One region of the Mycobacterium pseudokansasii genome, then DNA from elsewhere that is predicted to be linked to it. Evidence: riboswitches for the same ligand, from Rfam matches in the RefSeq annotation. Region 1 holds a riboswitch; the other holds the start of a gene.

Region 1 (4,194 bases):
GGGCGCACGCAGCGGCTGCCGTAGGACTGCACCCAGCCGTTCTGGGTGGCGAAGAACCCCTCCAGCTGCTCGGCGAAGTACTGCACCATGTCGTTGCGCTCCGGCTCACCGTGCACCAGCACATCCAGCCCGAGTTGCTCCTGCAAGGTGATGACGTCGGCGATCTCGGCCTTCATCCGGCGGACATACTCGGCCTCGTCGATCTCACCGGATCGAAAAGCTGCGCGCGCCTTGCGAATCGCCGAGGTCTGCGGGTAGGAGCCGATCGTGGTGGTCGGCAGCACCGGCAGGTGCAGACGCGCGTCCTGGCTGACCCGACGGAGGGTCGCCTCGCCCCTGCGGGCACCGGAGGCGACGATCGAGTCGATGCGGGCCCGGACCTGTCCGTTGTGCAGGCGCGGGTCCCGCTTCCGAGACGCCACCGCCGCATTGGACGCCGCGATCTCCTGGGCGACCGCGTCACGCCCGTCGCGCAGGGCTCGCGCGAGCACGACGACCTCGCGCACCTTCTCCGCGCCGAACGCCAGCCAGCTGCGCAAGTTGTCGTCCAACTCGGTTTCCGGCTCCAGCGAATACGGCACGTGCATGGTGGAGCACGACGTCGAGACCGCAACCGTGGCCGCCGAACCCAGCAGGGTCGCCAGCCGGCTCAGCGCCGCTTCCAGGTCGGTGCGCCAGACGTTGCGCCCGTCGACGATGCCGGCCACCAGCGTCTTGCCGGCCAGCTCGGGCACCCCGGCGACAGCGGTGCGCGCACCGGCCACCAGGTCGACACCGATGGCTTCCACCGGAGTGCGGGCCAGCGCCGGCAGCGCGGCGCCGGGATCGCCGAAATAGGTGGCGACGTGGATGGCCGGCCGGTCGCTCAGCGACCCCAGCGCCGTGTACATCCGCTCGGCCAGCGCCGGCGCGTCGGGACAGATATCGGTCACCAGCGCGGGTTCGTCGAGTTGTACCCACTGGGCACCCTCGCCGGCCAGCAGCGACAGCAGTTCGGCGTAGATCGGAACCAGCTCCTGGAGCCGTTCGATCGGCGGGGCGGCACCGTCGACGGCCTTGCTCAGCAACAGGAAGGTGACCGGCCCGATGATCACCGGACGTGCCGGAAGCCCGAGCTGGTGCGCCTCTTTCAGCTCGCCGAGCACCTTGTCGGGGTTCAGCGTGAACGTGCTCGACGGCCCGATCTCGGGCACCAGGTAGTGGTAGTTGGTGTCGAACCACTTGGTCATCTCCAACGGTGCGACGTCGGCGTTGCCGCGCGCGGCGGCGAAGTAGCGGTCCAGCTCGTCGGGGATAGTGCTCACCCGGGCCGGCAGCGCACCGAGCAGCACCGCGGTGTCCAGCATCTGGTCGTAGTAGGAGAAGGTGTTGATCGGCACCGAGTCCAGGCCGGCGGCGGCCAGGCCGGTCCAGGTGTCGCGGCGCAAGGTGGCGGCTATGGACTCCAACTCGGATCGGCTGGTGCGTCCGGCCCAGTAGCCCTCGGTCGCTCGCTTGAGCTCACGGCGCGGGCCGATGCGGGGGGACCCGGTGATGGTTGCGGTGAACTTCTGAAAATTACGTGCGGTCACGACGTGTCCTTTACTCGACGGTGTGGTCACCGCCCGCGGACGCTCAGCCGAAGCCGGTTGCGGCGCAACACCGTAACCGGTACCGCCAAACGCCCACTCCACGAGGCGATGACCCGCCGGACGCGGCGCGTCCGGCACGGCTGGCAGGTCTTCGGACTCGCAGGCGCGCACCTGTGTGGTGCTCCTAGTGGCCGTCGCTTCCCAGTCGTGCGACCAGTGCTGTTGACGGCGGTCGTTCCTGCATACCGCTGCGGGACAGTTCCGGATTCTCACCGGATTCCCTCTCGCAAGGCATCGCTAACATGTCTCGCTCGGTGCCGGCGCCGCGGGATGCGACGACGGCAGACCAGCTGCGTGGTCCAGGTTACGCTGCGGGCCGGCCCGATGGATCAGCTGCCAGGGCTGCAGCACTAGGGCATCGGGACGCGGCCCATGATCAGGTCGAGGATCGGTTTGCCCGGCGGGTAGGCGCCGGTGAGCGACGCCATGGTGTGTCCGTAGTCCACCAGCAACGTGATGCCGCTGATCCCGAAGGCGGCCGCGCTGTTGAGGAACACCATGACGTCACCCATCTGCTCCGGGGTGTGCACCTTGGAGCCGGTTTCGTCGCGGTAGTCCTGCGCGTAGCTGAGCCACAGATCCGCGTTGGCCTGGGCCAACGGGGTGTCGGTGGGCCCGGGGCAGATGGCGTTGATCCGTATTCCCTTCTTCAGCAGGGGATAGGCCTGCGTCGCCACATAGGCGTTGATGGCCTTCTTGCTGAAGCCGTAGTGGATGATGCCCTCGGCCTCGTGCGCGGCAACCCAGTCCTGGGCCGCCGCGTAGTCGGGCGTGGCCAGGAACTCCTGCAGCCGCGGCAGGTCGTTTTCCCAGCCCATGCCGGCGACCGAGGAGATGAAACAGATCGCCGAGCCGGACGGCAGCTGGTCGTTGTCCAGCAGCCGCTGGATCAGATGGCGATGGCCGATGAAGTTGATCTTCATCAGCTCCGGGCCTTCGGCGACCCCCGCTGCGGAGAACACCGCGTGGACCGGTCCACCGAGTTGCCCGATCGCCGAGTCGATGGATGCGGGATCTCGCAGGTCGACCTGCAGTGACTGGGCGACGTCAAAGTTCACCGGCGCGTAGTCCATGACGATGGCGTCGGCCCCGAGTTCGGTTGCCGCCTGGGCCGCCGCGGCGCCCATGCCCGTCGCGCCGCCGACCACCAACGCCCGCTTGCCGTCGTAGCGCAGCCGATCCAGAACAGTCATGGAGATCCCTTCCCCGCGGGCCCTACGTACTCGCCGTTTACCTGCCCCACTCTAGGGAGAACATATTTTTGGTTCAATACTTTCAATACCGCGGACGCAACTCGCGTCACGGCTCGCCGCGTACCGCGGCGCCGCGTAACACCGTGTCACGAGCATGAATCAGCGCGGCACGCGGGCCGACGGCGCGAAGGATGTTCTCCGGTATCCACTGCAGGGCGATGACCGATCTCGCCAGCATCGCCAGGGACGGGGTCTCGATCCGTATCTCGTCTGAGCGGAACCCTTCGGAGAGTAGCGATTTCAGCTGACGCAGCCGGGTGGCATACAGCCACCCCGGGTTGGGGGTATTGGGCGGCGATTGCCGCATCCAGGCGAGCTGTATCCGGAATTCATCGGAAAACTGATCCAGCGCATTGATATTGATCCAGCTCAGCGCGTCCAGCTTTTCGATCGGCGTGGCATCCGAGCGCAGCACGCTGACCCAGCCGGCCTCGACCTTCTGGCCGAAGGAGCGCATGATCGACGCCAGGAGTTCGTCCTTGGATCCGATCACCCGATAGACCGTGCCAGTGCCCATACCGGCCGCAGAAGCGATGTCCCTGATGGTCGTGACTTCATATCCCCTGCGCCCGAACTCGGTTCGGGCTGCCGCACGGACACGGGCCGCCTTGTCGCCGGGGTCGGCGTCCTTGTCGTCGGTCCAGGTCGCGATGGCGTCGTTGGCCGCCGCCAACGCGCTCGATCCGTCCAGCTCCGGATCTCCTGGAACCCGGGTTGCCAAGCCGTGCAAAATGATTCGGCACATCAGCCGGGCGACCTGGTCGGCTGAGGCGTGGTGACGGATGACGTCGAGTCCCACCTGCAGCATGGTCTGGCAGATGCGGTCGGCCAACGTCGGAAGATCCATTTCCGGTTTGATGTAGCCGCTCCACCTGGCGGCGCGCAGCGTCTGCAACATCGCCTCGTGCAGCGCCGCGGGCCGCTGCTGGGTGAGCTTCATCAGTTCGGGATCCGCACTCGGTCCCTCGTAGAACGACATCTGCAGGGCTGCCCGATGGGCAACGGCACAGTTGGCGATCGCCGATCCCAACTCGGTGATCTTCTCGACCACCGGCCGGGAGTCCGGCTCATCCAACTGCTGCTGTGCGGTTAGGCCGACGCGATTCAGATCGGATTGATAGCGGCGGATCAGTTCGATCAGGATCGCTTCTTTGGACTCGAAATGGTGGTAGAGGCTGCCCGGCAGAATGCCTGCCGCATCGGCGATTTCCTGCAGCGATGTGCGCAATCCCGACGACGCGATCAACGACGCCGCGGTCTGCAGGATCTCGGCCCGGCGTGTCCCGGAGTCGTCGGCAACGGCGCGGTTG
Region 2 (4,194 bases), 3.6 Mb from region 1:
CTTGGTAGCCGACCGCGCGTCCGGCGCCCCTCGGTGGCTGCACCATTACGCGGTCTTCGGGAGCCTCGCAACAACGACGGTCACGCTGTCCCGCCGTGGCACGACAGTGTCGTTCACTCCGAAGGTGAGTCGTGGGGTAGCGCCTGGTCGAAGCCCCACGTGCCCGGCAATATTGGCGCGCGTGGGCTGCTCGGGAATGTTTCGGTGGATAGCGTGATCAATCCTGCGGCCGGTCTGGAACCGGCCGGTTGCGTGGTCCCGGCGAACCCCAGGGTTCCTGCTCCCTGGTCTGGTGCCGCCAGGGTCGTCGGCCCGCTCGGGTCGTGCTCGGCCGCCACGGTGATGGGCTCCAGATCCAGGTATTCATAACCGCGGCCGAGCTGTTTGACTTTCACCCGTCGACGCCACTGCCGTCGAGGTTTTTCCTGAGGTGTCGCCGCGACCGCTGGGGCCTCGGCACCCTCGGGTTGTGGTGCCGCCTTTCGGGAGCGGGTGCCCGTGGGCCTCTTGGCATCCGCGCTCAGGCCACCGACCAGGTAGCCGAAGTTGTCCATCCCGACACCCAGCCCCGTGTTGCTCACCGGCGGCGCTGCGGCAGCCGGCGGCGGCGGTCCGGGCGGGGGCGCCTGGACGCTCGCCTCCACGGGCGGCTGAATCGGGGTCGTGGTGGAGGTCGGGGCGCTGGCGCCAAGTGCCGCAAGGGGCGGCACGGTCGGTGTGACGGGCGGGGGCGCTGGCGGCACGGCCGCCACTGCCACCAGCCCTTTGACACCGATCGGTGCCAGCACAGCGCCGGCAGCCATGGGTACCAATGGGGCAGTCAGCAGCGGCACCACGACGCTGAGTAGCACCGCAGTCTGCTCCAACAGCGTCTTAAGCAGCGCAATCGTGTCGGTGATGATCGTGCCGATGGCTTCGACACCGGTGAACAAAATAGTGAACCCGATCGTCACCGGGTTACCGGTAGCGAAGGCCGCGGCGAGATCTGCCCCGATAAAGGTGAAGGTTTGCGACAACAGTGCCACGTACGTGCCGATATCCATCGGGTAGCCAAGTGCGAACGCGATGTTCAGCGGGCTCAGATAGGTAAGCGGGTTGCCAAGAATGACCAGGTAAGGGTCGATCCCGGCAAACATCGTCTGGAAGAACGGCAGGTTCGCCAGCCAATCGACAAACGGTTGTACGACGTTGTTGTAGAAGTCGGTATACATCTGCCACAACCATTGCTGGAACTGGCGCAGCGGGTCCGAACTCGATATTCCGGCCTCGGCGGCCCTAACCAGCTCCGCGTCCGTTTTCATGATCGGCGGCGCCGGCGGGGACTGCGGTGAGGCGACAACAGCCGCAGTCGAGACCGCGTGATAGGTGCCCATTACGACGGCGGCCTGTACCCACATCCGCACGTAGTCGGCCTCGTTGAGCGCGATCGAGATCGTGTTGATGCCAAAGAAATTCGTCGCCGTCAATACTGCGTGCGCGGCATGGTTGGCGGCCAACTCAGCCAAAGTTGGCATCGCGGCCACGGCGGCGGTGTATGCGGTAGCCGCGGTTTGTTGGTGAGCGGCCAATGCGGCGCTGTCGGCGCTGGCCTGCGTGAGCCAAGCAAGATAAGGAGCATGGGCGGCCGCGTATTCCGCGCCGCTTGGGCCTTCCCAGCTATCCGCCTGCGCCCCGGCCACCAGCGCGGCCAGCTCGTCGGCCGTCTCGGCGTAGGCATTGCTCAACGACTCCCATGCGGCCGCCGACGCCAGCAACGGGCCCGGGCCGGGGCCGCTGCTCAGCAGCGCCGAATGCACCTCCGGGGGTGCGGCCATCCAGATGGGGGCGCTCATCAACAGCCGCCCGCGGGTGGATGCACCGACCGGCTGGTCGGCACGTGCACAGCAGGGCCGCGGTCCGCCTCACCGACGGTGAGCGGGCGGCGGCGTCGGCTCCTCGACGCCCCCGCCTGCCGCGACCTCATGGCATAGGTCATGACGGTTCGCTCTCTCCGGGGTACACCGCCCCAGGTTCGCAGGGCACGATGACGCGAGTCTCCTGGCTCTCGGATCGCCGCTCGCCTCGCCTTCCAGCACGTGGCCGTGGCCGATGAGGGTCGCTCCCCGATTACAGTGGCGGGACCGCGCCGGCTTCGCACCGGCTTCCTGCATTCGTCATCGCCTTACCCGCAACATCATCGCACCCGGACAACACCGTCGCCATCCCGACCTGTCACCTGGGTTTGCCGGTGAGGGGCTACGGAAGCGCGGCGAGAGTGCGCACTACATCCGGTGACGACGAAGATGCCCCCCGGATTTCCCTTGGTGTCGACGACGTATCGGGACCGCCACGTCTTCCATGGCGCCGCCCTGCAGCCATGCGAGCTGACGCCCGAGCAGAACTCCGAGCTGACGCCCGAGCAGAACTCCTAGGCCACGTACTCCACCGCGCCGTCGTCGAGCACCACCCGCGACTCGGAGCCATCCGCACCAGACGCCTCGGTGCGATACACCGCGCGGCCCGGCTCGGTGCGCCAGATCAGCGTGGTCAGCGTCTCGCCGGGGAACACCGGCGAGGTGAACCGCGCCGCGATCGACGTGATGTTGGCGGCCACGCCGCCGCCGAGTTCGGCGACCAGCGCGCGTCCGGACACGCCGTAGGTGCACAGCCCGTGCAGGATCGGCTTGGGAAAGCCGGCCAGCTCCTTGGCGAACCAGGGGTCGCTGTGCAACGGGTTGCGGTCGCCGGAGAGCCGGTAGATCAGCGCTTGATCCTCACGCGTGGGCAGGGCGACCCGGGCGTCGGGCTCGCGGTCGGGGAATTCCGGGGCGGGAGGCCGCTGACCCGGCTCCCCCCCGAAGCCGCCCTCGCCGCGGATCACCAGGGTGGTCAGCGTTTCGGCGACCAGCGCGCCGCTGTCCGGGTCGCTGCCGCGCCCGCGCAACATGATGATGGCGTTCTTGCCTTCGCCTTTGTCCTGGATGTCGGCGACTTCGGAGACCACCGACAACTTTCCGGCCGGCGGCAGCGGCGCATGCAGCCGCACGGTTTGCGAGCCGTGTAACAGCCTGGCCCAGTTGAACTTTCCCACCTTGCCGGCCGCCCCGAACGCCGGACAGCAGATCACCGCATAGGTCGGCAGCACCTGCTGGGCAAGGCCGTGGCTGTTCTCCGTCGTGAACGACAGGTCCTCGGTCCCGGCACCCACCCCGAGCGCATACAGCAACGTTTCACGGTCGGTCCAGTCGAACAACATCGGCTCGGTCACCGCACCGACGGCGCCGGGGTCAATGGCCATGCGAGTCTCCTCTCGATTCCAAATCGAAGCTTTTTCTGCAGTCAACCATCGCAAACCCTTCCCAGCGACGGCATCGGCAGGGCAGGCTATCGCCATGGCCAAGCGCACCATGATCTGGAAGATGACCTGGAGAACCGCCAACGTCCTAGCTGTGCTCGCCTCGGTCATGATCATCGGCGCCTGCGGCGGCGGCGGCACGCAGGCCCGCAACATCACCGTGACCTTCATCCGCAACGCCCAATCGCAGGCCAACGCCGACGGAGTGATCAACACCGAGGTGCCCGGCACCGGGCTCACCGCTGACGGTAAGGGGCAAGCCCAGCAGCTCGCCCATCAAGTCGCGCACAACGAATTCGACAGCATCTACTCCTCGCCGATGGCCGAAGCCCAGCAGACCGCCGCACCGTTGGCAAACGAACTGGGCAAGCAAGTCGAGATCATTACCGATCTGCAGTCCATCAATGCCGGCTGGTACAACGGCGAACCCGAATCAAGGGCCAACTCGACGTATCTGCTGGCGCCTATGGGTTGGCTCAATGGCGATGCCACGAACTGCATCCCGGGGTCGATCACCGGCGACCAATTCAACAGCCAGTTCAGCAGCGCCGTCCGCAAGATCTACGACAGCGGCCACAACAAGCCGGTGGTGTTCTCCCAGGGCACGGCGATCATGGTGTGGACGCTGATGAACGTGAAGAACCCCAAGCTCAACCTGTTGAACAATCATCCACTGCCCAACATCGGTCGTGTCGTCGTCACCGGCAACCCGATCGACGGCTGGAAGCTGGTGGACTGGGACGGCATCCGCAACTTCACCTGACCGGTTGACGGGTGCGGCCACCAGCCGCCACGATGGGCTGCATGCGATATGTCGTTACCGGCGGTACCGGGTTTATTGGTCGCCGTGTCGTCTCTCG

Evidence for each region. Region 1 has a riboswitch for cobalamin ahead of metE (5-methyltetrahydropteroyltriglutamate--homocysteine S-methyltransferase). Riboswitches for the same ligand answer to the same signal wherever they lie in the genome.
Region 2: it holds a riboswitch for cobalamin, as region 1 does, so the genes downstream of both, EET10_RS05680 (PPE family protein) here and metE (5-methyltetrahydropteroyltriglutamate--homocysteine S-methyltransferase) in region 1, are expected to answer to the same signal.

The regions. Positions count from the first base shown of each region.
Region 1 is NZ_UPHU01000001.1:4,804,357-4,808,550, reverse strand. Features, by position in the region: gene metE (5-methyltetrahydropteroyltriglutamate--homocysteine S-methyltransferase) at 1-1,571, opposite strand, end outside; cobalamin riboswitch at 1,697-1,908, opposite strand; gene EET10_RS21515 (SDR family oxidoreductase) at 1,982-2,824, opposite strand; gene EET10_RS21510 (TetR/AcrR family transcriptional regulator) at 2,931-4,194, opposite strand, start outside.
Region 2 is NZ_UPHU01000001.1:1,216,705-1,220,898, reverse strand. Features, by position in the region: gene EET10_RS05680 (PPE family protein) at 114-1,832, opposite strand; cobalamin riboswitch at 2,011-2,191, opposite strand; gene EET10_RS29475 (hypothetical protein) at 2,271-2,411, shown strand; gene EET10_RS05675 (MaoC family dehydratase) at 2,408-3,277, opposite strand; gene EET10_RS05670 (histidine phosphatase family protein) at 3,372-4,097, shown strand; gene EET10_RS05665 (SDR family oxidoreductase) at 4,139-4,194, shown strand, end outside.